DNA from 3 places in the Bacillus songklensis genome. Region 3 is predicted to be linked to each of the others. Evidence: riboswitches for the same ligand, from Rfam matches in the RefSeq annotation. Region 3 holds a riboswitch; each other region holds the start of a gene.
The links. A riboswitch is a leader RNA that binds a small molecule or an ion and turns the genes downstream of it on or off. The one in region 3 is predicted to bind thiamine pyrophosphate.
Positions count from the first base shown of each region.

Region 1 (10,650 bases), on a different contig from region 3:
AAGGATTGATTACGGCAAAAGTATATTCGTTTACGAAAAAAGAGGAAAATGAAATTACTGTCGCAGAAAAATTCGTTTCTCCAAATGACCAGATCTTAATCATCGATGATTTCCTTGCAAACGGCCAGGCCGCTTTAGGATTAATGGAAATTGTCAAGCAGGTTGGTGCAAAAGTAGCGGGAATTGGAATCGTCATTGAAAAATCGTTCCAGGATGGACGTCAGAGATTAAACGATGCAGGCATTCAAGTCGAGTCGCTTGCACGCATTGCTTCCTTGGAAAACGGAAAAGTGGAATTTGTAAAAGAAGAAGCGTTAGCAGGAGGAATGTAAATATGAACAAGGGAAAAGTTCTTTCATTAGGGTTCCAGCATGTGTTAGCGATGTACGGCGGTGCCATTATCGTGCCATTAATTGTTGGAGGAGCGTTAGGGTTAACGCAAGAACAGCTCACATATTTAGTCGCGATTGATTTATTAATGTGTGGAATTGCCACTTTATTACAAGTTTCAAAAAATCGTTTCTTTGGAATCGGATTACCGGTTGTATTAGGCTGTACGTTTACAGCTGTAGGCCCAATCATTGCCATTGGCAGTTCGTACGGTGTATCGTCGGTTTATGGCGCGATTATCACATCAGGCATTATGGTTGTATTAACGGCAAAGTATTTCGGAAAGCTCGTGAAATTTTTTCCGCCTGTTGTAACGGGTTCAGTGGTAACCGTGATTGGGATTACCCTTATTCCAGTAGCAATGAAAAACATGGCCGGCGGTGAAGGCAGCAAGGATTTCGGTGATATCAGCAATATTGCGCTGGCGTTTGGCGTGTTGGCGTTCATCATTTTGTTATACCGCTTTTTTGATGGTTTTATTCGTTCTGTTGCCATTTTATTAGGTTTATTGGTCGGTACGATTGTAGCCGGTTTTATGGGCAAAGTAGACCTATCCGCTGTTGGTGAAGCATCGTGGTTCCATATGCCGGAAATGTTTTACTTTGGAATGCCGACATTTAACGTAACAGCCATTTTAACCATGTTGCTTGTTGCCATTGTAAGTTTGGTGGAATCAACTGGTGTTTATTTTGCACTAAGTGATATTTGTGAACGCAAATTAACGGAAAAAGATTTAGAAAATGGGTATCGTGCAGAGGGATTGGCTATTATCCTAGGAGGATTGTTTAATGCATTTCCGTACACGACATATTCCCAAAACGTCGGTCTTGTTCAATTATCGGGTGTCAAAGCACGAAATGTCATTGTTGCAGCAGGAAGCTTATTAGTGCTGCTTGGGTTCGTTCCGAAAATTGCTGCCATTACGACCATTATTCCGAATCCGGTACTTGGCGGTGCCATGGTCGCGATGTTTGGAATGGTCGTAGCATACGGAATTAAAATGTTAAGTACAGTGAACTTCGCTTCTCAAGAAAATTTATTGATCATCGCTTGTTCCGTCGGAATGGGATTGGGCGTAACGGTCGTTCCCGATTTGTTTGCCAAATTCCCCCCAAGCCTCCAAATCCTGACGGCGAACGGAATCGTAGCGGGCAGTATTACGGCGATTGTATTAAATATTGTGTTTAACATTTTAAAGAAAAAAGAAAAAGTAACGAATGTAACAAACATGGTAGATCAAAAGGTTTCCTAAAGCGTAACCTTTCCTTAGTATTTATCCAACATATTCACGTATAAAATACGTTAAAACGTCGTCTGCATTTTCTTCCTTTTTGGTGAGAATTTGGAGGTGGCGTTTTTTTTATCAATTGATTAAGTGAATCTCATTGTGAAATAAAAAAGTGAATGAGGATCCAAAAATTTGCAGATACCTTCACCGGATAACCTTTTTGCCCTCATATTGAATTGGGCACCACTTAGAGAAAATGTATTACTTTACAAATATTTATTCTGTGCTATAGTTTTAAATATATTTTGAATTTAATATATGATCGAATCACACTAGGGGGGCCTATGGCTGAGATGGAACTTTTGTTCTAGACCCTTTGAACCTGATCTGGATTATGCCAGCGGAGGGAAGTGGGACGAGCTATTTATGTCAGCCTCATTTTTGGGCATGAATAATTCAACCCATCCATTTCTCCGGAAGTGAGTGGGTTTTTATTTTGTAAAAAATGCGTTTTTAAAGGGGTAAGAAAAATGAGAGCAGTATCTGGGGATTTATTTGAACGGATTTCATATGAAGTGGATGCAAGAAAAGAAGAATTAATCGAACTACTGACCAAACTAATCGCGTTTCCAACGGTAAGTCCACCTGCTCGAAATACAAACGATGTGCAGGAATTCATCAAAGGCTATCTGGAGGAATTGGGATTTAAGACGGATAAATGGGATGTTTATCCAGGGGATCCGAATGTTGTAGGGATTTTGCCGGGGGAAGCTTCCGGGCAATATAATAGCCTGATTGTAAACGGGCATGTGGATGTTGCGGAAGTTGGCGATGATAAAGAATGGGACTCCTCTCCTTTTGCTGCACATATCAAAGATTCCTATATTTATGGTCGTGGTGTTGCCGATATGAAGGGTGGAATCGCGGCATCGCTACTCGCTATTAAACTTTTAAAAGAATTAGGTATTACCATAAAAGGGGATCTTCAATTTCAATCGGTTATCGGTGAAGAAGTGGGCGAGGCTGGAACGCTGGCTTGTACAGAGAGGGGCTATACGGCAGACTATGCTGTCATCGTCGATACCAGCGATTTACATATTCAGGGACAGGGCGGCGTCATTACCGGTTGGATAACGATTCAAAGCAAAGAAACCTATCATGATGGCCTGCGGAGGAAGATGATTCATGCGGGTGGCGGCGTAAAAGGGGCTAGTGCGATTGAGAAAATGATGAAAATTATATCCGGCCTTCAGGAACTGGAACGCCACTGGGCTGTTACAAAAAGCTATGAAGGCTTCGCACCTGGCAGCAATACCATCAACCCTGCCGTCATTGAAGGAGGCAGACATGCGGCGTTTGTGGCCGATCGTTGCGCACTGTGGGTTACGGTTCATTTTTACCCAAATGAAGATTACGAAGAGATTATCAATGAAATTGAACAGCATATCAATGCTGTGGCGGAAGCCGATCCGTGGTTGAGAGAGAATCCGCCGCAATTCACATGGGGAGGAAAATCGATGATTGTTGATCGGGGTGAGATTTTTCCTTCCTTGGAGATTGATCCTGAGCATCCGGGAATTCGCCTTTTAGCCCATTCGTATGAAAAACTATTAGGTCAAAAACCGACAGTTGGAATGTCCCCTACTGTTACCGATGCAGGATGGCTGGGCCGAGCCGGTATTCCGACGGTCATTTTTGGGCCGGGAAAATTAGAGGATGCCCATGCAGTAAATGAGAAGGTTGAAATTCGTCAATTATTAGATTTTACTAAAGTTTTAGCTGCATTTATCGCTACCTGGTGTAACACCAGAAAGGAGGAGTAAAGAGTTGAAGATTACGGAAGTTCTTTTTGAAAAAGTAAAGGAAATCTGGGACAAAACCCATCAGCATCCTTTTGTCGTGGGGATGGGGAAGGGGGATTTACCTGTCGAATCCTTTATCCGTTACATGAAACAGGATTACGTGTTCTTAATCGATTATTCCAAGCTTTTTGCTTTAGGTGCCGTGAAGGCAAAAGATATCGAGACGATGGCTGCTTTTGCCAAGCTCCTGGATGAGACCTTGCATGGGGAAATGGATTTGCACCGCCAATACGCAGAAAGGTTTGGAATTACCAATCAACAGCTTGAGGAAACGAAGCCAACTCCAATCAACTTAGCCTATACACGGTACATGCTGAATGTGGCTCAAAATGGTTCACTCGAAGAATTAATTTCTGCGCTGCTGCCTTGTATGTGGAGTTACTGGGAGATTGGCAAAATGTTAGCAGAAAAATATCCAGGCTCAACCGACCATCCTTTATACGGTGAATGGATCAAAATGTACTCTTCCAGTGAATTCGGTTCATTAGCTACCTGGCTTATTGATTTATTGGACCAATTGGTCGACGGGAAACCAGAAAGGGAGTTGCAAGTCATCGAAGAACATTTTCTAACGACATCTCGGTTTGAATATCTGTTCTGGGATATGGTCTACCAAGGGGGCGAGTGGCCTGTCTAGTTCGCCATTATTATCAATAAAAGAACTATCGTATTCTTTTCCAGGCGAGGAGAACTCCAAGTCCATTTTTCAAAGCATCTCAATGGATGTGGAGCCAGGGGAGTTTGTCTCCGTAATCGGGGCGAGTGGTTCAGGTAAGAGCACGCTTTTTAAACTAATTACCGGACTACTGGAGCCTGACCAAGGACAAATTTGGATCGAGGGGCAACAGTCTGGAAACAGATTAGGGAAAGTCGGCTATATGCCGCAAAAGGATCTGCTTTTACCATGGAGGACCGTAATAGACAATGTTTTGCTTCCACTTGAGCTTACGAAGAATAAAAAACAAGAAAAGATTGAGGAAATCAGAAAATGGTTGTCCCGGTTTGGTTTAGCCGATTATGAAAAAGCTTATCCGCATGAACTATCCGGAGGAATGAAGCAGCGCGTTGCTTTTTTAAGAACGATTATGACGGGCAGAGACCTTTTATTATTAGATGAGCCGTTTGGCGCCCTCGATTCCCTAACAAAACACAATATGCACAGTTGGTTGTTGGAATTATGGGGAGATTTACAAAAGACGGTACTTTTTATTACCCATGACCTAGAGGAAGCGATTCTACTAAGTGATCGGATTTATCTACTGCCTGGCGAAGGCAAACGAAGGGTTAAAGAAATGAAGGTCAAACTGCCAAGGCCAAGACGTTCGGATCTAATTTATCAATCAGAGTTCATTGCTATGAGAAAAGAATTGGAGTTGCTGATTCACAATGAAAAGTAGATTGAAAAAATGGACAGGAGATTACGGCCTGTTTATATTGGTCGTATTTCTTCTTGTAAGCATCTGGGAATGGATTGTACGACATGGGATGATCCCAACCTTTATATTGCCTTCTCCATCATCCATCTGGAAATCATTAATGGAAAACCGGCAACTTTTGTTGGCGGAGCATTTACCCGCTACCCTTAAAGAGGTGTTGATTGGTTTTGCCCTGTCCCTTATTGGTGGAGTGGTACTAGGAGTGGGCATGCACTTTTCCCGGGCATTGGAGAAGGTACTTTATCCATTTCTTGTCATTTCACAAACAGTACCGCTTATTGCGATTTCTCCGATTTTTATCATGTGGTTCGGCTATTCGATATGGAGTAAAATTGCCGTCACCATTTTAACGGCATTCTTTCCGATCGTCGTTAGTATTTATGATGGGCTTAAAAACGGGGGAGAGGAATACCGTGAATTGTTGTTGACGATGGGGGCGAATCGTTGGCATATTTTTAAGAAGGTCCAGGTACCGCTCGCATTGCCGGTCTTTATGTCAGGATTGAAAATGTCTATCGTTTATTGTGTCGTTGGAGCGACAATTGGAGAATGGCTGGGTGCCAGTGAAGGTTTGGGGTACTTCAGCCGGCGAATGTCAGGGAATTTACAGGCGGATGCCGTATTTGCCTCCATATTTTTGCTTTCATTACTCGGTATCGTGCTCTTTTTATTAATAGGCTTAATAGAAAAGCAATTATTGAAAAATAAAATTCGCTAAAAAGAAAAAAGGGAGTAAAAAGGGAATGAAAAAAAGTTTTTTGGTCATGATTAGTTTATTTTTACTGTTATTAAGTGCTTGTAGTGCAGGAAATAAGGATAACCAAGCCAGCACTAAGGAGAATTCCGCCGCTAACGAGAAAGCCCAGAAAGTTACTTTAATGTTAGACTGGTATCCAAATGCTGTGCACTCCTTACTTTATGTAGCACAGGAAAAGGGATATTTTAAAGAACAGGGCTTAGATGTCGATATTAAGATGCCTGCTGATACAAACGACCCGTTAAAACTAGTTGCGGCGAACCAAGTTGACATGGCGGTTAGCTATCAACCACAGGTAATTGTGGCACGTGGAGAAAATATTCCTGTTCAATCGTTTGCGGCTCTTGTTCGCCACCCGCTCAATCAATTAATGGTCCCTGCTGATGGTCCCGTTAAATCGCCAAAGGATTTAGCAGGAAAAACAATCGGATATCCTTCCATTCCACTGGATGAAGCAATTGTCCAAACGATGGTGAAATCCGATGGCGGCGATCCGCAAAAGATTAAAATGGTCGATGTTGGCTGGGATTTGATTCCTGCAATGGCAACGAAAAAAACAGATGCTCTTATCGGTGGTTATATCAATCATGAGAAATTGTTGCTTGAAAAAGAGGGTCACCCAATGCTTGCTTTAAATCCAACAGAATTTGGCGTTCCTGATTATTATGAATTGGTATTGGTTTCCAGTGAAAAACAACTGAAAGAGAAACCGGAAGTGTTTAAGAAATTTATGGCAGCCATTACGAAGGGACAAAAATATGTTCAGGATCATCCGGAAGATGGTTTGGCTATTTTATTGGAGCATGAAGACAAATCATCTCCACTAGATAAGGATGTGGAAACAAAGAGCTTACAAATCCTTCTCCCACTTATGGATGCAAAGGATAAAACATTCGGCTATCAGGATTCACAAACATGGGAGAATGTTGCTAAGTGGTTACATGATAATAAAGTGGTAAAAACCGAAATAAATGCTAAGGATGCATTTGTGAATTTTTAAGTCTATAGAGCGGCAGGGATCATCCAATATTTGGATGATCCCTGCCGCTTTTTTACTGCTTGAAATAACATTTTTCCATGCGTATCATTCGCGGATTTAGCCTTTGATCGTTCATCATTTTGGGGTGTTAGTTGAACAAATCGGGCCTCTTATGAGCAGTGTGTTCCTTCACTTAACGCAGCTTGAAGCGGGGGGCACTGCCCGTTAGAGCGGATAAATTTTTAAAGAACGCTAACACTAACAATACAGAATGGACGAAGTTGAAATGGAGTGGAACGAAACATGACAACTGCGATGATGCAAACTGTGATATTCGAAGCGAAAAACGGGAAGATGGTGACGATCCGACCGGCTCAAGAGCGTGATGCAGAACAAATTACAACCGCCGTTCAGGAGATTATTGAAGCCGGCCAATATATTCAAAAAGAAGAGCCAGGAACAATAGAAGAAGAAAAAAGGTTCATTCGCTCTGTTGAGAAGAAAGAGAACATGTACGTTGTAGCAGAAGTCGACGGAGAAGTAGTCGGAATCGCCCGTGTATTGCGCGGAGATTTACAAATGAAGCATCATACGGGAATGTTCCGTACATGGCTGATTTCAAAAGCGCAAGGAATGGGGATCGGGAAGCGGTTCATGGATTATACACTCAACTGGTGCCGTGAACAAAAGCTTCATAAACTTTGCTTAACGGTTTTTGCTTCCAACCCTATCGCATATGAGCTCTACAAAAAAGCTGGCTTCCATGAAGAAGGTGTCATGAAGGAGCAGGCAAATTTAAATGGCGAGTATGTTGATGAAATCTTTATGGCAATCTTCTTTGATTAATGAACAAGACAGTTAAGCATTTCTTATTGAAAGGACCCGGTCATGCCCAGTCCCCGATTTGTTCAATCTGCCGTGCGGGTTCATGACAGGAGGGGGGGGCTGACCCATAAGTTCAAAAAAAGATCGGTTTTATGTTTTATGCAAAATGGACCGTCAATCAAAATCCTTGGTATTACTGGATTTATATAACGGTCCATTTTGCATGGAGTGACTCAAAAGGGGTGATTTTCCCCTTTTGAGTCACTCCCCTCTTTATTTTACTTGTTCTCATCAATCATGACGGGCAGCTCCGTCTCACCGCGGGTATTGTCTTTAAAATGAACAGGTTCTTGACCGGGCTTTTTCCCCAGATACGGTGATTTATGCTCTTCAGAAAGTTTTGCCACTTTTGCGTGATTTTCATTTACCATTACAATCTCCTCCTTATTTAGGCTTAATATGTTCGAAAGGAAGAAAATCATACAAAAGGGACGGGATAAAGATTTTATTAAGTTCTCAAATTTATGGTTAACCGTTCATCTTTGAATAAGAGACCTCGATATTATTTGGAAGATATTGTTTATGGAACGAGTAGTGATTTGCGTTATAATAAAAGTGCACAACAAATCACTCCTTCAAAACGGAGGCTTTCCCGACTTTTTGGGAAAGCTTTTTTTGTTTCGTATAAATTTTCCGATCCTCACAAAAATTATAATGAATGTTGAAGTCGAGGTGAAGATAGTGCCTAAAATCGTATCGATTGGAATGGGGGTTCCTCTTTTTGAACTAAAGCAAGAAGAAACGGTAAAATTTGCCCGCCGGCTGTTTTCTCAGTCTTTTAAAGACATTGAACGTTTATTAACGGTGTTTGTAAATGGAGAAATCGAAAAGCGGCATTTTGTTAAAGATTTAGACTGGTTTTGTGAACAACATTCATTTGAAGAAAAAAATAATGCCTTTATTGAAGCAGCCATAGAGCTCGGTACAAAAGCAATCAATCAATGTTTACGTCATGAGGCCTATCTTAAACAGCCCATTCCTTACGAGGAAATCGATGCGATTTTTTACATTTCCACTACCGGCCTTTCCACACCAAGTATTGATGCAAGAATCATGAATCGATTACCTTTCTCGCCGAATACAAAACGAATTCCGATTTGGGGATTAGGCTGTGCCGGCGGAGCATCCGGATTGGCCCGTGCCCATGAATATTGCCTTGCTTTTCCTGATGCGAAAGTTCTCGTCCTATCCATTGAGCTTTGCAGCCTGACCTTTCAGCATAATGATCGTTCTAAAAGCAATTTGATCGGAACCTCTTTATTTGCAGATGGGGTTGCATGTGCGCTTATCGCGGGAAATCAAGTGGAGGTCCAGAGTTTTTCAACTCTATCCCTTCACCCCGTTATTCTCGATACCCAATCAACCCTTATGCCCCATTCAGAGGATGTGATGGGGTGGGACATTAAAAATGAAGGCCTTTTTGTCATTTTTTCGAGGGATATTCCGTCCATCGTTCAAAAATGGTACGGGGGTCAAGTGACCCCGTTTTTAGAGAAACATCAGCTTACCACAATGGACATCCGCCACTTTATTGCTCATCCTGGAGGCAAAAAAGTGCTTGAAGCGTATGTCAAAGCGTTGCAGCTTGAACCCTCAATGATGGAACACTCTTTTCATATTTTAAGACAATATGGAAATATGTCATCTGCCACCGTGTTGTATGTGTTAAACGAATTCTTGAGAAACGGGGCTGCTGAAGGGGAACACGGGCTCATTACGGCACTTGGGCCTGGATTCAGTTCTGAGCTGCTTTTAGTGAAGTGGGGGTAGGCATATGTTCTTTTATATCATGTTAACGTTTATTATCATGCAGCGGCTGCTTGAATTAGCCGTGGCTAAACGCAATGAAAAATGGATGCTGGGACAGGGGGCCGTCGAAATCGGAACATCCCATTATAAATGGATTGTGCTTGTACATAGTCTATTTTTTGTATCCTTGGCGAGTGAAGTGGTGCTGATGGAAAAACAATTATCGTCACTCTGGGTATTGCTGCTTATCATGTTTATCATTACACAGGCAGGTCGGGTTTGGGTCATTACGTCATTAGGCCGATTTTGGAATACGAAAATCATGGTTCTTCCAGAGACAGAAGTGGTAGTAAAAGGTCCTTACAGATTTTTGAAACATCCAAACTATGTCATTGTGGCACTTGAATTTTTAGTGGTCCCTTTGTTGTTTGAAGCATATATAACGATGATCCTGTTTAGCTTACTTAATCTGTTTGTTTTAGCGGTTCGTATCCCAATGGAAGAAAAAGCATTGTGTGCGTTTACGGATTATGACAACAAGACAGGACAGCAAGCTCGATTTTGGCCTGCAAAGAAATGATAAAGGAAACTTCCATCAGTGGGGGGATTCTTTCAGCCCCCCCTGATGGTTAGTTGATCTTATCGGGCTTTTACGGGCAGTTATCCCCACTGAAACTTCTCCGATGGTGCTCAGTTTTGAAGTGGGGGTTACTGCCCGTTAATGCGGGATAAAAATTCTCATTGAAAATGATTATCTTTCATGATAAGATAAAAGCAACTGATAAAGATTATCACTTTCACAAATATTAACGAGGTGAAGATAATGGTAAGCTTATTCGTGATCGGAACAGTGGCTGTTTATGCCATAGTAGGGAAATACGTGTTAAAAGGTATACATAACGCACAAAAGGCGTAAGATAGCTCGGTAGTTATAAAAAGGGAAGTGCTCGAAAAAGGCACTTCCTTTTTCTTTATCCTTTGCCCTTTGCCCGCTGGAGGGGTGATGCAAAAATTAAATAATTCAAATATTTATAATAGGAAATGAAGGTGAAATCAAGTAAAATGGTTATAAAGGAAACTTCCATCAGTGGGGGGGGGGAGAGGTCTTCATCCCTCACTGATGGTTAGTTGAGCTTATCGGGCTTTTACGGGCGGTAATCCCCACTTAAACTTCCTTCGATTATGCTACTTTGAAGTGCGGATCTTACTGCCCGTTAATGCGGGATAAACAAAGGGAAAAAGGGGTATAAACGATGTTGGATGTGAAACAGCGAAGTCATTCATCTGAGACAGCCAAAAAGTTAGCGGCATTATATGAATGTTTTATGAAAGAAGAAGATGCGCAGAACGCTAAAAAGATTGTT
Region 1 covers NZ_JBHRZT010000052.1:55,079-65,728, reverse strand. Annotated here, with positions in the region: gene ACFOU2_RS11590 (xanthine phosphoribosyltransferase) at 1-332, shown strand, start outside; gene ACFOU2_RS11585 (nucleobase:cation symporter-2 family protein) at 335-1,642, shown strand; TPP riboswitch at 1,943-2,044, shown strand; gene ACFOU2_RS11580 (acetylornithine deacetylase) at 2,149-3,441, shown strand; gene tenA (thiaminase II) at 3,446-4,117, shown strand; gene ACFOU2_RS11570 (ABC transporter ATP-binding protein) at 4,200-4,877, shown strand; gene ACFOU2_RS11565 (ABC transporter permease) at 4,867-5,634, shown strand; gene ACFOU2_RS11560 (ABC transporter substrate-binding protein) at 5,660-6,673, shown strand; gene ACFOU2_RS11555 (GNAT family N-acetyltransferase) at 6,956-7,498, shown strand; gene ACFOU2_RS11550 (hypothetical protein) at 7,756-7,908, opposite strand; gene ACFOU2_RS11545 (type III polyketide synthase) at 8,219-9,307, shown strand; gene ACFOU2_RS11540 (isoprenylcysteine carboxyl methyltransferase family protein) at 9,312-9,866, shown strand; gene ACFOU2_RS11535 (dynamin family protein) at 10,540-10,650, shown strand, end outside.
Region 1: linked by a shared signal. The riboswitch ahead of ACFOU2_RS11580 (acetylornithine deacetylase) and the one ahead of thiM (hydroxyethylthiazole kinase) in region 3 are both predicted to bind thiamine pyrophosphate.

Region 2 (10,650 bases), 110 kb from region 3:
TCAGAACCATGAGTGGGAGGAGATTACCCCGAAGCATGGTTACCCATTACGTTTGATTCCGCCGGCCTCCTTCTATTTATGGAAAGGCACGAAATGGGCTTCCGGAATTCGATTTATGAAAGAAGATGAAGCAGGATTTTGGGAAGAATTGGGCTATTCCATGACAGCCAATCCATTCAAAGAGGAACGTTACCGCTGAATAAACAGGATGACGAAGCGATTCTCACTTAGCATTTGTGCCTGTGTCACTACCCGGACGTTGTCGAATAAATCGACAGGATGCTGGAGGTGGCAGGCACTTTTGTTAGGGATATTGAAGAAACATCCAAAAAACAGGCTATCTCGATTTACAGGGATGGCTCCTTCTCATCAAGAGGTATTACATAATTTCTTTCCAAGAGTGACAAAAAAGAAGAGTAGTAGTGAAATGGTTGACCGAACAAGAAAGCTTGTCATCTTTGGATGTGGAATAAAATGAATAGATTTCCTTCATGTTTGATGTTGTTTATGTGGTCCTGGTCACCAATCCATACATATTTCATTTTTCTTCTCCTTTCTATCTTATAACCAACATTAATAATACTGGCAGAAACGCTTTAGCCTTCTTATAAATGTATCGTCAAAAAACATGTTCATTTCGATTTCTTTCATAGCCGCTCGCTTTCTTCTCTTGGAAAATGATTTGCTTTTTTCAGTGTAACATTTATCGGTCGGGATAGGAACTTTTGATCATTTTTTAACTCCTGTTATAGAGCCTTCTTTTTATCCCGCTCTAACGGGCAGTAAGACCCCCACCTCAAAGTTCAGGGGAACAAAGAGGCTTAGGTGGGGATAACTGCCCATAAGAACCCGATAAGTTCAACTAACGATCAGTGGGGGATGAACGAAAACCCCCCACTGATGGAAGTTTCCTATATTCGCATTTTTTGTTCGATCTCCTTGAGCATCTTAAAAGGTTCTAAATAATGTAGCATGGACCGCTGTTGTTCATGTTATATTATTTGTGTGAATTTATATATTTTTATATAGCAGTATTTAAGAATAGAATAATGGAGGAGAACTATGTTTACTAAAGAAGAAAGGGAAGCAGTATATAAAGCTATATATAGCAGAAGAGATATTCGAAGTTTTTTGCCTAACCCCGTTCCCGTAGAGACCATACATAAAATATTAGATGCTGCTCATCATGCCCCTTCGGTAGGATTTATGCAGCCTTGGAACTTTATTTTAATTTCTTCTCAAGAAATCAAGGAACGTCTGGCTTGGGCCGCTGATAAAGAGAGAAGGGCACTAGCTATTCATTATGAAGGGGAAAAAGAAAATAAGTTTCTTAGTCTCAAAATTGAAGGTCTAAAAGAAGCTCCTTACACCATTTGTGTAACATGTGACCCAACTAGAGGAGGTTCACACGTATTAGGACGCAATTCCATTCCCGAAACCGATATTCTTTCAACTGCCTGTGCTATTCAGAATATGTGGTTAGCGGCTTGTGCGGAAGGATTAGCAATGGGATGGGTTAGTTTTTACAAGAAAAATGATATTCGCGATATTTTGGGAATTCCCCCCCATATTGATCCAATTGCTCTTATGTCTATTGGCTATACAGATCAATACCCGGAAAAACCGCTTTTAGAATTAGCGAATTGGGAAAAAAGACGATCCTTAAATGATCTTATTTTTGAAAATAAATGGGGATACCGAAAATGAAAAGACTCGTGCTCTTTCCCTTCCTTCATTCTTGAACTGACCGGGTTCGCTCAATAAGCTAAAGTTGAAGGCTGATCGTATCTTTATACATTTGGAGCCATAAGCAGAACAGGAGAAAGACAGAGCCTGTTTAAAAGTTTTCCAAGGCGGAATCAATGTGATTGACAACACGGCCTGAAAAAATATAGGTAATTAGAACTATTTACAAGTTTGAATGCGAGAGTCTATATTTAATTTGTACAATTTAAAATGTTTAGACTAGGGGTGTCCAATAAGTTGGGCTGAGAGAGAAACACGATGAAGTTTCTTAACCCTCAGGACCTGATCTGGTTCATACCAGCGTGGGGAAGTTAGAATCTACTGAATCAATAATGACGTGTGGTCATTGTTGCGTGCATACTAACATCAGCCGGGTCTTAAATATAAGATCCGGCTTTTTCATGCTGTAAATGGATTGGATTTTGTTCTTTTTCATCATCTTAAAAAGGAGAGAATGAAATCATGGTGAACAATTCAGTAAATGACATGAACCTTTCAATCATGTCTAGTTTTTCAGGAAGTAAAAAAGTTTATGTCGAGGGGTCTAGACCTGATATCAAAGTTCCGATGCGCGAGATTCGACTAGAGCCAACAACCGGATCATTTGGTGAAGAGGAAAATCCGCCTGTACGTGTCTATGACACTAGCGGCCCCTACACGGACTCTGATTATTCCGTTGATATTCGTAAAGGTCTTAGCCCTTTACGCCGTAACTGGGTTCTTGAACGCGGGGATGTAGAAGAATATGAAGGCCGTGAAGTAAAACCTGAAGACAACGGCTATAAAAAAGATGATCCCCGGGCTAATTTAGAAATCTTTCCGGGACTAAAACGAAAACCATTGCGTGCAAAAAAAGGGAAAAATGTCACCCAATTACACTATGCACGTCAAGGGATTATTACTCCTGAAATGGAGTTTATCGCCATAAGAGAAAATGTTTCTCCCGAATTTGTTCGAGATGAAGTAGCACGGGGGCGTGCGATTATTCCTGCTAATATTAATCATCCGGAAAGTGAACCAATGATCATCGGGCGCAATTTCCATGTGAAAATTAATGCGAATATTGGGAATTCAGCTGTCACTTCTTCCATTGAAGAAGAAGTCGAAAAAATGACATGGGCTACCCGCTGGGGAGCAGATACCATGATGGATCTCTCTACCGGTAAAAATATACATACAACCCGTGAATGGATTATTCGAAATTCTCCAGTACCGGTTGGAACAGTTCCGATTTATCAAGCCCTTGAAAAAGTAAACGGAATCGCTGAAGATTTAAACTGGGAAGTTTTTCGCGATACATTAATTGAGCAGGCGGAGCAAGGCGTTGATTATTTTACCATCCATGCGGGCGTGCTTCTGCGCTATATCCCGTTAACTGCCAAGCGCGTGACAGGAATTGTATCCCGGGGCGGTTCCATTATGGCTCAATGGTGTCTGGCTCACCATAAGGAAAACTTCCTTTACACTCATTTTGAAGAAATCTGTGAAATTATGAAGACTTATGATGTATCTTTCTCTTTAGGAGATGGTCTTCGTCCCGGCTCCATTGCAGATGCAAATGATGAAGCGCAATTTGCAGAATTGGAAACACTAGGTGAACTGACAAAGATTGCCTGGAAGCATGATGTTCAAGTCATGATTGAAGGACCAGGCCACGTGCCTATGCATTTAATCAAAGAAAATGTAGATAAGCAAATGGAAATTTGTCAAGAAGCTCCATTTTATACACTCGGGCCTCTTACAACAGATATTGCCCCTGGCTATGATCATATTACTTCGGCGATTGGCGCTGCTATGATCGGCTGGTTTGGTACAGCGATGCTTTGCTATGTGACACCGAAAGAACACCTTGGACTCCCGAATAAAGAGGATGTCAGAGTAGGGGTTATCACTTATAAAATCGCCGCCCATGCTGCTGACTTAGCAAAAGGCCATCCCGGCGCCCAAAAACGAGATGATGCCCTTTCAAAAGCAAGATTTGAATTTCGCTGGCGAGATCAGTTTAATCTTTCTCTTGATCCTGAAAGAGCCATGGAGTACCATGATGAAACCCTTCCGGCTGAAGGGGCCAAAACAGCCCATTTCTGTTCGATGTGCGGCCCGAAATTCTGCAGCATGAGAATTTCGCAAGATATTCGTGATTTAGCAAAGGAAAAGGGTCTTGGCTTCGAATCTGTTATTGATGAGGGATTGAAAGAAAAAGCAAATGAGTTTAGAAAGACCGGCGGCGAAATCTATCAATAACGGCAGGGAAGGAGAGTTCGATGAATCGGGTGATCCAGATTAAAGAAGAAATGAAACAGTTGGAAACTCAGCTTGAACAGTTAAAAAAAGAGCTGAACCTTCTACAAACCAATTGTGACCACGAATTTAAAACTAACAATTATATACAAGAATGTACAAAATGTCATTTAATTGAGAGCCTAAATTGGTAGCAATAAAGACGGTATTCATGGGAGATAACATAGAGTTTTTTTTGTCAAATCAAATTCGATTAATGGTTCCAAAAGAATATTCTTAAGATTCAGGTATTTAGCCTCATTTATCACTTGGATTGGAATCATATTGTAACACCCAAAAATGAGCAAAGGTGTTTTCATGATTATGTTACTTTATCTTTAAGAATAGTAAGACTTAGTTGATTTTAATGTTCGATAAAAAAGTAATTGATTGAAGTAGAGGGTAACCAAACTAGTTGAACATTTTCCTGATTCTATATCGCTGCATCGGAGAATAGCGGTCAAATAAAAGCTGAACCGCTATTCTTTTTTTCATAAGGATAGGTTAAAGAAGAGTGGTGATATTCTTCTTGAACGAACGGGGCATTAGTGAATAATAAGAACAAAAACATTTCATTTTGTTTCATAAACTTATCAATCGGGTGAGGCACAAACCCTGCCCAGGGCACTACGACAATAAGTATCCGCGTTTTTTACAGTGCAAAAAATTTAAAAATGGATCTTGACAAACTTTGGATGAATACCATATAAATATCTTAAATTAATAATAAATTAATTCGAGATAAAATAATTAAATATGATAGTATGAAACTTCAGGAAGAGAAAAAAGAAATCATGAAATTTTTGAAAAAAATCGGCTATCAGACAAAAGAGCTTTAATTTTTTTGAACAATATCTTGAATTGAAGAATAATTAATAAAGAGTAATAGGGGATTCCTATGTCAGAAGCAGCAGGATGGTATAAGAAACATTTCTCATGAGAAGATATTTTCTTATGTTGAAATGACTGATTCTTGAATTTATGGGGGAATAGTAGAACCGGATAGTGATTTGTTAAGTAAAAGAGAGTCATGAAATTGTGAGCCGATATGGTAATCAGGCGCTCTTTATTTCACTGGCGGATACCATCATCATATTGGTTTAAATACGTGGAATGGTGTAGGGGCACCCTCTCCTTTACCAAACAGTGTCGGACTAAAGTGGTTTTCACTGGTCCTTCCAAGCGAAGAAGCGAGAAATAAAGTCGTACGGCAGCTTCTTCAAATGGATGCATGGGTAACGGAAGAAAATGGAGTGGTTCTAAGATCCTTCAGGCAATCACATTCAATTATGGGTCTGACGAAATGAAGGAGATATCTCATGAATGGAATATTCCGGGCGGCGGGAAAGTGATTGCGCAAATGCCATTTGGCAAACCGGCTGCTCCAGCTGGCGATAAGGAATTCAGACCGCTGAAAGAACGTGTTAACTTCTTTAAAAAATGAATCATAAGGCATACAGAAAACTGTGTGCCTTATTTTAATGGTCATATTTTACTATTTTTTCTCCCTGTTTCCTGGTATAATTTAGAATCGGAAATTTTATATGACATCTTAGGGAGGAAAATCATGCGTATTAAGACCAAACTTATACTTGTTATTTTAATTTTAGTTTTATCTATCTCAATAGTTGGAGTATTAGCTGCATGGTCTTTATATGATAATGTAGAAGAAAATAATAATTTTGACAAGTTGATGGAAATGCAAACAATATCAAAACACATTCAATATCGTCTGGCAGGACTTTCGAACGATGAAAGGGCTTTGCTTCTTACAGGCGACCAAGAGTTTTCTATGGAAATGAAAGAAAAGTCGAGTGATATAAAAGTCCAATTAAACAAATTACGCCAGTTAACAAGTACATCTTCAGATAAAAAGAAAATTGATGAAATTAGTCGAAATTATGAGGAGTATTGGTCTCAAAGCCAATTAGTTATGAGGACAATTGCGATAGATCCTAAAAAAGCGAAAGAAATCCATTTTGGGGAAGAGCGTAGAATCCGTAAGGAAGTGCTGGATCCTTCCTTTGAGAGCTTTGTTGATAAATTAGATAAAGAGGCTACATATGCTGATAACAGAATTAAAGCCCAATCCAAAATAAGACAGACCATTTTGGCGGTAATTACTATTGTCGCAACATTGTTTGGCCTAGTTTTAGGAGCAATCCTTCTTAAATCCATATTAATTCCTTTAAATCAGTTAAAAGAGCAGATGAATGATATATCTATTGGTGACGGTGACTTGACTAAGACAATCAATGTAAAAAATAAGGATGAATTGGGAGAGGTGGCTGATTCATTTAATCAGTTCCTTTCTTCACTAAGAGAAATGATAACGCAGATAAGTTTTTCTTCTCAACAAGCAGCAGCATCGTCGGAACAGTTTTCAGCTAGTGCCGAACAAACCAAATCATCTTCGAATCAAATAGCGAATAATCTTCAACATATCTCATCAAGTATGAATGATCAAACTAAAATCCTAGATGAGAGTTCCACTGCCGTTGAGGAATCTTTACAAAGGTTGCTTAGTGTAACATCCAGTACAGCAAAGGTTTCGGAAGCAACTAGTGTTGTTAGTAAACAAGCAGATAATGGAGAGAAGTCCGTGGAAAAAATCGTTGCTTCTATGGAATTTATTCATCAATCAGTGGGGGAAGCTGATAAAAATATTAACTCATTAGCTGAAGATGCTTTAAAGATTGGAGAGATTACAACAATAATTAATGAGATTGCAGATCAAACAAATCTTTTGGCCCTGAACGCAGCAATTGAGGCAGTCAGAGCAGGAGAACATAGGAAAGGATTCGCAGTTGTCGCAGAAGAAGTCCGTAAACTAGCCGAACAGTCCAGTCAATCCGCTAATCAGATTCGAGAATTAATAAATCGCATACAAGGGGCGACAAATGAAACAGTTACTACAATTAAAGTTGTAAAAGAGAACGTTAATAACGGGAACAGTTTAACAGCGGCTACTTCTGTCCAATTTAAGGAAATCTTAAGCTCAATCTCAAATGTATCTGAAAAAATACAAGAAATAGCCGCAACAACCGAACAACTTACTGCTAATTTCGGCATGGTTGCTAAAAGAGTCGAAGACGTATCAAAATTATCTAAGGAAAACTCTGGAAATATAAATGAAATTGCAGCTGCTACAGAAGAACAATTAGCTTCTATGGAAGAAATCCAATCTGCTGCACATTCTTTAATCACTATATCAGAGTCTCTTAATGAAGTGGTTCATCGTTTTAAAATTTAAAGGGGGCTGACTCAAAAGCCTTCGGGAAAGGACAATCATTTATTTTTTCTGCGATGAACCGTCACTGAAATCCGTGATTTTCTTGGATTTTTAATGACGGTTCAATGTAGTATTGCCGGCAAATATATGGTATAAAAGATGGTGTTAAATTAGAAACATACTTTTTATAAGATCGTTACATAGGTAAGCAGGTGAAACTAATGAATGCAAGGCAAAAGGAAATCTTGCGTATTTTATTGACTCAATCCGATCAGCATTTGTTAGTGCTAGATATTGCAGAGCGAGTGGACTGTTCCGAAAAGACAATCCGCAATGATTTTAAAGTGATTGAAGACTTTCTTGAGGAAAATTCAGAGGCTGCCTTAATCCGAAAACCGGGGCTAGGCGTTTATTTAGATATTGAGGACCATGAAAAGACAAGGTTGTTTAACAAGCTGCACTTGGCAAACAATCCAGCCAAGCATGAATCCAATGAAGAAAGGGTCCTTGAAATAGCCTATCAGCTTCTAATGACTGTAAAGCCGGTCACAGCTCAGGACCTTGCTTCTCAATATTTTGTGAATAAAGCGGTCATAAAAAAAGACTTGGACAAAATTGAAAAGTGGTTAAACAATTTGGACTTAACGTTAGTTTCCAAGCAAAGAGTCGGCCTAACCGTCGAAGGTAATGAGAATAACAAGAGAACGGCATTAGCTCGGCTATCCCAGTTGATCAACAATCCGGAGCTCACGGATCCATTTATTAAAAAACAATTTTCACCCCATGAAGTTGAAATCGTAAAAAGTGAATTGAAGGAGCTGCAAAAACGCCATTCCTTATATTTTACAGATGAAGCATTTGAAGGGCTGCTTGTACACACACTCTTCATGATTAAGCGAACGAAATTAAAACAGCCTATTTCCATTTCAGAAAAAGAGAAATCTCTTCTGCAGGATAAAAAAGAATATGAGTGGACTTCCGAATTTCTTAAAAGGCTGGAACCTGTTTTTGTTGTCCATTTTCCGGAAGAAGAAGTCACTTATCTCGCTTTACATATTTTGGGAGGCAAATTTCGTTATCAACAAAATGATGGAACATGGGGGATAGAGGATCTCGCTGAAAATAATCCTGTTCTTTTTAAGCTTTTGCAACATCTGATCAGTCGTATGTCGGAGTTGAATATGGTTGACTTCACAAAGGATCGAATCTTGGTAAATGGGTTGAAGGTTCATTTATATACGACATTAAATCGCCTGAATTACAATCTTTCTGTATCGAATCCGATGCTAAATGATATTAAAAAGATGTACCCTTACATGTTTGATATGGTGATTCACGTATTAGAAGAAGCAAATCAGTCGCTCTCCCTTTTAATCCCCGAGGAGGAAGCAGCCTACCTCACTTTACACTTTCAAGCGGCAATTGAACGACTTAATAGCAACAAGGGGGAAATGAAAAATGCCGTCATCGTTTGCCATATGGGAATTGGAATGTCCCAGCTATTGCGGACGAAGATCGAGAGAAAATTCTATCGCGTCAATGTCATGGGATGCATAGCCAAGGCTGATTTGGAAGATTATTTAGCTGAACATGATGTCGATCTTGTGATCTCTACTATCTCCCTTCCGGAATTAAAGGTTCCCCATATTGTTGTATCTCCTCTGTTAGAAACTGCGGAAGAAAAGAGATTGGATGATTTTATAAAACAGCTTGATGAACCGGTTCATCAAGAATCAAGAGAATCTATTATTTTGAAGTATACGACTCCCTTTTTAGTTTTTTTGCAGCAGGATGTAGGACATCGATATGAGTTAATCGAAAAGATGGCCAACGCCCTGTATGATAAAGGCTATGTGGAAAAAGAGTATGCCCATCATGCAATTATCAGGGAAAGAATGTCAGCGACAACCATTGGTGCAGGCATTGCTATTCCGCATGGAAATCCCAAGCTGATCAAACAGTCAGCTATTGCCATCGCTACATTAAAAGAACCGATTGAATGGGGTCCTGAGAAAGTAACCTTGGTATTTATGCTGGCTGTTAAGAATGATGAGCAAGAGGAGATAAAGCAGTTGTTTCGTGAATTGTCCTCTATAAGCGAGCAGCCTGCTTTCATTCAAACACTCATGGAAGAAACGGATATCATGAATTTTCTATCCCATTTCAATCGCTAGAGAAAGAGCGAGGCCGATGAGCCTTGCTTTTTCTATATTTACCGGGATAAAAACCATTTTTCCGGAAGTTCCGGTAAAAAATGAAACTTTTATCTCTATTATTCCGCGTTATCATATATGTAAGCGATTACGAGATAGATGAAGGAGGATCAACATGAAACTGTTAGCGATTACATCATGTCCGAATGGAATTGCCCATACGTATATGGCAGCAGAAAATCTCCAAAAAGCAGCCGACAAGTTAGGGGTTCAAATGAAGGTTGAAACCCAGGGTTCGATTGGGGTAGAAAATGAATTTACCGAAAAAGATATTCGTGAAGCAGACGGTATTATTATCGCTGCCGATAAAACGGTAGATAAAGATCGATTTATTGGAAAGAAAGTATTGGTTGTGGGAGTGCAAGACGGGATTCGCAAGCCTGAGGAATTGATTAAAAAAGTGATGAGCGGCGAAGTACCTGTCTACCAATCACAATTAAAGTCAGCAGAAGCCATTAAGAATGAGAGAAAAGAAAAACAAAACCCGATTTACCGCCATTTAATGAACGGTGTATCGTACATGATTCCATTCATTGTGATCGGCGGATTATTGATTGCCATCGCTTTAACCATCGGAGGAGAAAAAACACCCGGCGGTTTGGTGATTCCGGATGATTCCTTCTGGAAGACGATCGAAAAACTTGGTGGCGCATCCTTTACGTTCATGGTTCCTATCCTGGCCGGGTTCATTGCTGTTAGTATTGCAGATAGACCGGGTCTTGCTCCTGGTATGATCGGCGGATATATCGCCGCAAACGGAAGCTTTTATGGAAGTGAAGCCGGCGCAGGGTTTATCGGCGGTATTATCGCCGGTTTCTTAGCTGGTTATGTAGCATTAGGGATTAAGAAACTAAAAGTTCCAAAAGCGATCCAACCAATTATGCCGATTATCATCATTCCGGTATTTGCGTCACTGATTGTGGGGTTAGCATTTGTTTATATTATCGGAGCACCTGTCGCTCAAGTTTTTGAGACATTAACAGCCTGGTTAGCAAGTATGCAAGGTACGAGTTCGATTCTTTTAGCGTTAATTTTAGGTGCGATGATTTCCTTTGATATGGGGGGTCCGGTTAATAAGGTTGCCTTCCTTTTCGGCTCTGCCATGATTGCCGAAGGAAACTATGAAATCATGGGTCCGATTGCAGTTGCCATTTGTATTCCGCCAATCGGAATGGGTCT
Region 2 covers NZ_JBHRZT010000072.1:242,009-252,658, forward strand. Annotated here, with positions in the region: gene ACFOU2_RS19995 (molybdopterin-dependent oxidoreductase) at 1-199, shown strand, start outside; gene bluB (5,6-dimethylbenzimidazole synthase) at 1,063-1,707, shown strand; TPP riboswitch at 1,958-2,072, shown strand; gene thiC (phosphomethylpyrimidine synthase ThiC) at 2,209-3,990, shown strand; gene ACFOU2_RS20010 (serine protease) at 4,011-4,181, shown strand; partial or broken gene ACFOU2_RS20015 (glyoxalase) at 5,059-5,325, shown strand; gene ACFOU2_RS20020 (hypothetical protein) at 5,330-5,470, shown strand; gene ACFOU2_RS20025 (methyl-accepting chemotaxis protein) at 5,594-7,279, shown strand; gene ACFOU2_RS20030 (BglG family transcription antiterminator) at 7,480-9,432, shown strand; gene ACFOU2_RS20035 (fructose-specific PTS transporter subunit EIIC) at 9,587-10,650, shown strand, end outside.
Region 2: linked by a shared signal. The riboswitch ahead of thiC (phosphomethylpyrimidine synthase ThiC) and the one ahead of thiM (hydroxyethylthiazole kinase) in region 3 are both predicted to bind thiamine pyrophosphate.

Region 3 (10,650 bases):
CATCACTTGTATACTCCCCATCGCCTGCATTCCCGGCTGCGCAAACAACAAGGATGTTTTGAGCCACCGCTCTCTTTATAGTTTCATGAAGAACCGGATCATCCACACTGCTGCCAAGCGACATGGACATAATACGAACTTCTTCTTGGTTTGGTCCTCTCCAATTGATCGCATAATCGATTGCCTCCGTTACCGCTTCAAGCGTTCCTTCTCCCGATTCAGTTAACACTTTCAACACGAGAAGTTTTACTTTCGGTGCTACGCCGACCACCCCTTGGTTGTTTTCGATGGCTGCAATCGTTCCGCAAACATGGGTTCCGTGACCATTGTTATCAGAGAAATTGTCTACATCACCGTCATAATCTGTCGTAAAGTTATATCCTCCGATAATTTGTGACTCAAAGTCCGGATGATTGACATCACATCCTGTGTCGATGACGGCCACTATAACCCCATCGCCGCTTGCTCCATTTTCCCATAATTCTGGAGCCTCTACGAACTGCACTCCTTGCGGTATTTCCGTTGTCTGTCTCACCAAAGCTTGTACCTTATAAGGAATTAATTGAATGTTTCCCATATGCCATTCTCCCTTCCATTTTTTTAACATAACATACATTCCAGCATTATCCCGTTTTCTTCAAGAAAATGTCATAAGGCAGTGGCAAATAACGGTATCTTTTAGTGAGAAATTGATTATAATAGACGTATAGCAAATAATGTGATGACGTTTTCTTTATAAGAAACGTCTTTTTCTTTTTGTTTTTTTCTTCATTTCATTAATATTTTTGATCCCTATTGTGATTGTGGTAAATATGGTGGCACCTAAAGCAAACAGTTGCAATAACTGCTCAAACCACCCAAACACATTATCCCCTCCTTTCTATACAAAAAGGTCCTATTCCGATGTTCGTAACACTGGATAGGACCTTTACTTGTTTAGTGGAAAGTATTATAGGATAAATTTGGAATGTATGTCTTGTACTCATTTTAGCATGCCCAACATGCTGATACAAGCATTATTGTAAGAATAGGAAAAAGGATATATCCCCAATTATCAACTCAAAACTATTTTCCTGACATAATTATAATTATATCGTTAAGTTCCTTTACACAGGTAGTTTCAAGCTATGTTTCATAATTGATTGAGTCGTATTTGTATCCACTAAAAGTGGAAAAACCGACTTTTTCCTATTCAACATTTTATGTTTCATTTCCTCTTTTAGATGATCATAATTTTTCGAGACTTTTCACCTTGTTATATCGATATGCATTTTTAAAGCCAAGCTTTAATTTTTTCATTTAGAACATAGTTCAATTTATTAAATTCAGGTGAATAACGGGAGCGACAGGCATTTTTGCAGATGTTGCCATCTTCATTGATGATTTTCTTCCTTGTTCAGCGCAATCAAAGCGGCTTGATTTCTGGCATTTAACGCATATCATCCTTTATTACTTATTTTATGCTGTCGAGTGGCAAAGAAAAATAAACAAGAGACTTGCCATTCACGACAAATCTCTTTCCCAAAAATTCAATGCTTTTTCTGCCCTATTTATCTTTCCTCTTTCCATGAGGTCCTCAACTGTCACAGTAGCCAACTGATTTAAAAACTCGACTTGGAAACTTCCCGGTCCATGATGAGCCGTTTTCTCTGCCGCTATTTCCGCTGCTGTTCCATAATACACAAGCGCGGAGATTGAGGCAGCCATTAAATCGATTGAAACAGAAGCGAAGGCACCGATCACCGATGTTAATAAACAACCCGTTCCAGTCACTTTCGTTAAAATGGGATGGCCATTTTCGATGAGGACGGTTTGTTCACCATTTGAAACGACATCATCTTTTCCTGTAATGACCACAAGACAATCGAGTTGTTTTGCCGCTGTTTTAGCAAGGGTCACAACATCTCCCACTCCTTCTCCCGCGTCTACCCCTTTTACTTCCCAGCTTTCACCGATGACATTTGCAATTTCACCGGCATTCCCTCGAATAATGGAAATCTTAAGCTCTTTTAAAAGCTTGCGGGCTGTTTGTGTACGGTACGGAGTGGCTCCTGCCCCAACCGGATCAAATACGACAGGAACGCCGTGTTTATTGGCCGATTTTCCGGCAATCATCATCGCCTCTACTTCTGTTTCATTTAAGGTTCCAATATTTAATACGAGCGCTCCGGCGATTTTGGCCATGTCTGCAACTTCTTCTTTTGCATAAGCCATCACCGGTGAAGCACCGAGTGCGAGCAGCCCGTTCGCTGTAAAATTGGTCACCACTGTATTGGTGATGTTATGTACAAGCGGATTTCTCTCCCTTACCTCTTGCAGCAAGCGAATAATCGTTTCTATTTTCACCTTGATTCCCCCTTATTAAAATAAAAAAGCTACTCCAATGGAGCAGCTTTAAACACATTATTTAAAACAACTCCACTTTCCTACGCTGGCATCACCCAGATCAGGTTCCAAGGGTCCGGGATGAACATTCCCGTCTCAGCCGTGCGGCTCCCCTAGTGGCTTTCCATCCTATTCATTTCCATTTTACTATACTACGAATTTCAGAAACTGACAACATCCACACCCTTGCCAAAGAAACGCTAATTCCGTCTTTTTTTGATAACCTTTGTCGCCTTGCAGGAAAACGAAGGAAGTTATGAGGAATAGAATTGATTAACAAAATATTCCTTAATTCATTCTATTAATGACTGGTGTTGAAAGGTTGGGTGGTCGTGAATGCAAACATATACAGTAGGAAAACTCGCTAAAAAATTAAATGTTCAAAAACGAGTGATTTTACAATGGGAAGAAAACTATTGCGAATTTCTCGAAGTGACACGCGGACCAAACAATACGCGTATTTTTACAGAGAATGATTTACAATTGTTACGTGAAATTAAACAATTGACTTTTCAAAATATGGGAAACGACAAGATTATCGAACACCTTCTTCAGAAAGCGGCAAGACCCGAAGAGAGCGCCAAGCCTTCTGAACAATCGTTAGCCTCAACGGACTCAGATGTTGAAAAGGTAGAAGGAAAAGTCATTCAAACGGTTCAACACTATAAAGACGTGTTTGAGGCATTTGAAAGCTTCAAACGAGATTTGCTTCAAGAAGTACGGGACGAAATACGAAATGAAGTGCGAACCGAAGTGTTGCAGGAAGTGAAAAAAGAAATTTCAAAAGGTACAGGACAAACCGTGGAAAAGGTTGAAACGTTTGCTTCTTTTGTGAAAAAATCTTCGGAGCAAACGGCGAAAGAACTGCGCCAAATTTCGAAAGAAGCAGAACAAACAGTCAAAACAGTTGAAGATTTTACTTCTTTTATGGTCAGGTCTTCAGAACAAACGTCGAATGAACTACAAGAAATCTCAAAAGAAGCACAACAAACAGTCGAGACAATTGAAGCCTTATCTACCATCTTAACAAAATCGTCTCAACAAACCGCAAAAGACATTCATCAAATTTCAAATCGCCTCAAAAAAAATAGCTCGTTAGCCTCGAGCGAGATTAAGGAACTGATTGAAACAATGAATCAGGAACGTGAGTACTACTTACAAACACTCGAACAAGAACGCCAATTCTACCGTCACGATATTACCGAACGTGAAACGATCTTCCGCGATTTCGTTCAAACCTTCCGTGAAGCTGCCGCAGCCCAGCAGACAAAAGCAAAAAAATGGTGGAAACCGTGGAGTCGAGTTTGATTTACGTATGAAGACAACGAAAGGACCCGTCATGAAAATCCAGCAAAATCAGAGGATTCCATGACGGGTCCTTTCAGTAAAGATCCACTTTTGTCATGGATTAGAGACTTATGGGACAACCTCTTTTAAATGAAGAAACCCTGTATCAAGAAGAATGACCAAGTTATCTTTATACCGTTTGCCCGCTCTTTCTTATACGGATCCCTTGACGAAACTGCTATTCAGTGAACTGTCTATTTCTCCTGCTTTTGGATTAACAACCCTTATCCTTTATCGCTAAATACTGTACACACCAATTTCTCCAACATATCCTTTAATTTCACGAACGCATAGTCCACATGCAGCCGTTCTGTTTGTTGATGCGGATCACGGCCAACGGGACCAAAGTTTAATACAGGAACATCCAGTTGTTTCAATTCGTGAAACGGAATGCTGTATGTTTCACCCCAGACAGGGACGTTTCCGGTATAGGCAGTGACTCCGCTCAGCTCTTCTTTTAACCCGACATAACTCAAGTCTGAAATGCCATTAAAATAATGAAGCGAAATGAGGGGAATATGGTATGTTTTTTGCGCATATTCGGTCATTTCTTCCCTCAACTGTTGGATCAGTGGATGACCGCTTGTTTCCACTGCCGGGTAAAAAGGAGGAGCAAAAAACAAAATGATCATCGGCCCCAGTTCATTACACAACATGGCGTACTCATCGACGAGTTGGATGGAAAGCTCCCTGTCACTCATTCCCCCGCTTTTCTCCCATACTTTTTGCTCCAATGCCTCGATATGTTCTGTTCCAAACGTTAAAACCGCATAACTTCGCAATTGTTCAAACGTATACACGCTGACGCTTATCGTTTTATCAATTGATTCTTTCCAGTGTAAACGAGCATATTCTTCCACTCGTTGATGATAAAATCGTTCAATCTTTTCAGCGGCTTTTTTCGCTGTTTCCAACAGCATATCCACCGTTTTTTCAATCGAACGCTCCATCAAAAGTAAATTGTATAAACTAACCGATCTGTGTGGAATTTGAACAGAATAATCGGTTTTTAAATCTTTTTGCAGCTGTGCTGTCGGGGGCGGACTCTCTTGGAACGGAGCCATTTCACAAAAATTCGTATTTAGCTCCATTTCTGTTGTTACCATCGCGCTCATCAATGCCGCATTCAGCCCTGAGAACGGTTCACCTACATGCATTTCCTGCCCGTAACATAAAAATCCCGGCAATATTTTCCCTATCGATCCTGTATACATGTAGTAATTTTTATCCCCCGGATAAAGGGAGAAGGTCGGCTCTGAATTCAGCACAAGCTCATATTGGAGGTCATATTCCTTTGCCATTTCCACTAACACCGGTACGGCAGTACGCATACCGACAGAATTCACCTCTTCATCCGGTACCGTTAATAATAGAAGATTTCCGTCAAACTTTCCTAAACATGCCTGCTCAATGAGCGCCATATGGATGGCCAGTCCGCATTTCATATCCATCGTTCCGCGTCCAAACAGCCATTCACCGGATTCCAGGTCTTCTTGCACATGAGAAGGATATTCTTCTTTTCGTTTTTGCATCAATTCCGTTAATACCTTTGGATAAAAAGCATACTCTTTCAGCACTCCATAATCTTCGACATCGACGACATCAAAATGACTAACTAAAACAATCGTTTTCCGGGCGTTTTCTTTCTTATGAAGGGCTGTAACGAAGTACCGGCCATCGCCTGTGGGATGAAGCTGCAAATATTCGGGATGGCCCTGGAAATAGTTGAGTTGCGTTAGCTTACCCACCACAGTTTTTGCCATCTCGATTTCAGCGTATGTACCGGTTATACTTTTAATGGCAACTAATTCGCATAATAAATCTATCAGTTGGCTTTTTGATTGCATTTTCTCTTTTCCTCTCATGACCGCTCCCTCCCTTTCATATACTTTTAAAAGCCTCTCTCACTGAGCCATCTAAAATAAAGTTGATATTGTTATGGCACAACATGTTTAAGTTTATATTCAATCTTTAATCCTACTAATCTTTCATATGCTAACTAGACATGAGTTTCCCGAATTCCGTTATTCTGTATACAGACGATTATAGTTTATGGTAATATTTGTGTAAACAAAATTTTCTAAATATTTTTTCTTTTAAAAAGGTGGTATCTATGAATCTATTTCATGATTTAGTCGCATTAATTGGGGAGGAAAATGTCTCGATCAATGAAACGATTCTCCTGCAGCACAGCAAGGATGAATCCAATCACGATCCAGCCATGCCGGATACAGTCGTCTTTCCAACAAACAGAGAGGATGTCCAAAAAGTGGTGAAGTATGCGAATGAACATCGCATTCCCATCGTACCGTTTGGGGTCGGCTCCAGTCTGGAAGGTCACTCCATTCCCATACATAAAGGCATTTCGATGGATTTCCAAAACATGAATGCCATCGTGGAAGTTCGGCCGCAAGATTTAATAGTAAAAGTACAGCCGGGTGTTACACGCATTCAGTTGAATCAGGAATTGAAAAAGTACGGTTTATTTTTCCCGGTCGATCCCGGGGCGGATGCCACAATCGGCGGCATGGCCTCGACTAATGCCAGCGGAACGACAGCCGTTCGTTACGGGGTCATGCGCGACCAGATTCTTAACTTAGAAGTAATCCTGGCAGACGGCCGTCTCATCCATACAGGCAGCTTAGCGAAAAAATCTTCTTCCGGTTATCATTTAAACGGCCTATTTGTCGGTTCGGAAGGAACATTAGGCATCTTCACGGAAATTACGCTGAAACTTCACGGAATTCCCGAGTCGATTCTAGCGGCACGTGCCTGCTTCCCTACTGTCAGGAACTGCGTGGAAGCAGCCATTTCCATTTTGTCGGCCGGTATTTCCATGGCCCGTATGGAGCTGGTGGATGCCCGCTCCATCGCACAGGTGAACGATTACAGCGGAACTGATTATCCTGTTCTCCCTTCCCTGTTTTTGGAATTTCACGGAAATGAGGCCGGCAATGAAGAAGATGTTCAGTTTGTGCAGCAATTGTTAAAAGAACATGACTGTACGGATTTTGTATTCGAGTCTGATTCCAACAAGCGTGCTTTGTTATGGAAAGCACGTCATGAACTCTCGTATGCGTTCCGACACAGCAGTCCGAAATTACGGGCAATGGGAACCGATGTGTGTGTACCAATCTCCACCCTCCCTGATATTGTGGATTACACACGGGAACGCATCGATTATTATGACTTGGATGGAGCGATTTTAGGTCATATCGGAGACGGGAATTTCCATACGTTGGTCATGTACGATCCCGAAAATCAAGAACATGTTGATAAAATGGAGAAATTAAACGAAGAAATCGTAAAATATGCCTTCCGGCTCGGGGGAACATGCACAGGGGAACACGGAGTTGGAATCGGCAAGATCAAATACCAGCAAGAAGAGCATGGAGAGTCATTACAAATCATGCTTGGAGTGAAACAGATGTTAGATCCAAACAACATATTAAATCCCGGCAAGTTGCTTCCTGCTGCCGTACCTCAAATCAAATAGAAAAAGTGCCCGGCTGGCTGGGCACTTTTTTCTATTTGTTGACTCATATCATCTATTTTGAACAATGTGTGAAAACAACACTTTACTATGAATCGTATCGGTGAAATTTATCTAAGTGAAATCACTATGTTCTACTATGCACTATTTTCGTGGAAGAAAAAAGCTCCGGTTAAAGACGGTCAAATCTTTACATTCCATACAAAAACGAGCACTGTCGCACTTCATATCATGCTCATTCATGCTCTCGCTTTAGAAAGTGTTGGTTTTCACTATTTCTTGCACCAATGGAACGAAGTCCTTGCATGGGTGCTTCTTGCCCTGAACGTGTATACACTATTTTTCTTTTTAGGTGAAATTCAAGCCATTCGGCTATGCCCGATCAAGCTTACCAATAAGACCTTAACGTTACAAATCGGCTTAGCAAAAAGCATGGTCATTCCCCTTGATGCCATTAAGACCATCAAACAGTATGACGGTCCCGAAAAACTGAGTAAACATAAGCAAAAAACTATCTTTGATGCTACAGTGGCCGATTTTATGAAAGAAAAACCAATGTTTGAAATTGTATTGAATGAACCCGTAGAGGCTTGCTATATGTACGGTATCAAGAAAAAAACGGAGCGTATACTTCTTAATGCGGATAATGCAGAGGCGTTTTATCATGCCTTATCGTCTAAACTAAAAAAGAAACGGCTGATTATTAACTCACCCGTTTCTTTTTTCGCTTTCCTCACCAAAAGGTCCCGATGATCGATTTTATCAGGCTGTCGGGACATTCGTTTATGTTGAATTATAACTGTTGTTTAACAAACATAGGCAGGTTATCTAAACCAATCATACGGGCATAGACATATAGCTGCCCTTTATGATGAATCTCATGATCACGCATCACATGTAAGAGGGACTTACCAGGCATTTTAGTACCGAACAGTTTCGTTAAATCCACTAAATCGGTGAATTGTTCATCCGATAAGCTTTCCATTGCTGCTCTTGTTTTAGCCGTCACTTCTTGCACGAGCCGCTTTAACTGCTCTGCTGTTTCTACAGTTGCTTGAGCTCCAGCAGCAGGAACAAATGCTCCTTGTTTCACCGCTTCTGTAAACATGTCAGCTGAAAACAGCATATGTAACACAAGTTCCTTTAATGTCATCGCCTTTTCCCAAGGACGAAAATCCAGATGCTCATCTGAAACCATTTCTACAATCTCATTTGCCACTAATCGATGACGCAGCCAGCTGTTTGTGAAACTTTGTGCTGTACTCATTGTTACTCCCCCTTATAGATAGGTTGCTTTCCATTTTATTATAAGGTGGATATTGGCCAATAGCAAAATATATGAATCCACCTAAATCATGTAACATGGACAAAAACGGTCCATGCTACATGATTTACGCATACATGCCTTTTGATGCTTTTTTATACGCTTGATCATTGAGATTGTTGACTTTTTCCGAAAGAATCGGGGATTTGATCAATCTCCCCTCATGAAAAACCAACGGATCTATCATCCTTAATTTATTCGAACGATGAAAATGGAAATATCCCTACTTCGCAATACTTCAGTTTTTATATTAATGACCTTCCTTTGCTTTTGAACTCGTTTGAAAGCAGTAACAGGGCAAGTAAGAAAAAGGCAATCAACAAAGTTATTGTTTGATTGCCTTTCATCTTGAATCAGTTGCATTGGGTGTGGATGTTTTTTATCCACGTCCATTGATTTATATATTTAAATCTTCGAATAAGAAATGGTCATCATTTCATTAAAATAGACATTGTAAAGAGATTTTACCGCTTTTTTGACGCCGTCTGCTTTGACTCCGAACATCATGCTAACCTCAGAAGAACCCTGATTGATCATCTCTAAGTTGACATTGGCACGGGCAAAAGCTTCTGTTGCTTTTGCAGCTACCCCGACTGATTGGTTCATTCCTTCACCTACGACCATAATAAGGGCCAAGCCGCGTTCCACATAAACGCTGTCGACATCCAATTCTCTTTGAATACGGCCAAACACGCGCTTTTCTACGTCTTCGTCAAATTGATGTTCACGTAAAATGACGGAAATGTTATCGATTCCTGAAGGCGTATGCTCATATGAAATGCCTTCATCCTCCAGGACATGAAGTAACTTACGGCCAAATCCAATTTCACGGTTCATTAAATATTTATCAACGTGAATATTGCAGAAACCGTCATCGCTTGCAATCCCTACTACAGGTGAGTCATTATGATTTCTCTTTGCTACAATGTACGTACCCGGTGCCTGCGGATTGTTTGTATTTTTAACGCAAACCGGAATGCCCATTTTATAAACGGGCTCGAGAGCTTCATCGTGAAAAACGGAAAAGCCCGCATAAGAAAGCTCACGCATTTCACGGTACGTTAATTCTTTAATCTCTTTCGGATTGGGTACGATCATCGGGTTGACACTGTATATTGAATCTACATCCGTAAAGTTTTCGTACAGATCGGCTTTCACGCCAGCCGCTAAAATGGAACCTGTAATGTCCGAACCGCCGCGCGAGAACGTGATGACCTTCCCTTCTGTCGAATAGCCAAAAAATCCTGGAACAACCAAGACACCTGTCCGATTGCGAAGTTCAGCAATTTTTTTGTATGACTCCGGCAGCACGCGAGCATTTCCAGGCTCATCTGTCACAAAAATACCCGCTTCTTTTGGATTTACATAATGCGCCTCTACACCAAGCTGGCTCAAATAGGCAGCCATCAATTTAGCGTTATTATCTTCACCGCTTGCTTTAATGGCATCTAACAAGCGGGTTGGTTCTTCATTATGTAAAGACACAATCAAATCGTTTAAATCTTCCTCGATACGCTCAAGAATGGCAGAATCCACCCCTAATTCATTTGCAATCGAAGCATATCGATCAACAATTTGGCGTACCGGTCCGGTAGTATCTCCGCCTTCCTTCACTTGTTCAGCAAGTGAAATAAGCATATCCGTCATTTTGATATCTTCCTTAAAACGTTTTCCCGGGGCTGAAACCACAATTACTTTTCGCTCGGGATCCGCCATGACGATTTTCGCCACTTTTTGAAATTGTGCAGCATTTGCTACAGAGCTGCCGCCAAATTTTGCTACTTTCATGTTAGACACACCTTCTTTTTGAAAATCATTCCATTGATTCTCTTATGATAGCACAATTTTAATTGTTTTAAAGAGTGAATATCGAATTTTTCTAAAAATTTATGCACATCATTTTCCCTAAAGCGAAGACGCCCTAAAATGATGCGAATGGCATCAGGGGAAAGAATACTTTCTTTCTTGCTGCACATAGTGTAAAACTGTTTTCCTTTGCGGAAATTGACGCAAATCTTGTTGGAGTACGCCGACTTGGTCATATCTTTTCCCATCATGATATTTTTACTATGCACAGGTGAGCGCAACTTCATTTCCATTT
Region 3 covers NZ_JBHRZT010000072.1:353,518-364,167, reverse strand. Annotated here, with positions in the region: gene ACFOU2_RS20575 (S8 family peptidase) at 1-577, opposite strand, end outside; gene ACFOU2_RS20570 (hypothetical protein) at 734-865, opposite strand; gene thiM (hydroxyethylthiazole kinase) at 1,504-2,346, opposite strand; TPP riboswitch at 2,407-2,510, opposite strand; gene ACFOU2_RS20560 (MerR family transcriptional regulator) at 2,722-3,693, shown strand; gene ACFOU2_RS20555 (M20/M25/M40 family metallo-hydrolase) at 3,957-5,597, opposite strand; gene ACFOU2_RS20550 (FAD-binding oxidoreductase) at 5,846-7,228, shown strand; gene ACFOU2_RS20545 (hypothetical protein) at 7,355-7,978, shown strand; gene ACFOU2_RS20540 (DinB family protein) at 8,019-8,492, opposite strand; gene ACFOU2_RS20535 (aspartate kinase) at 8,955-10,337, opposite strand.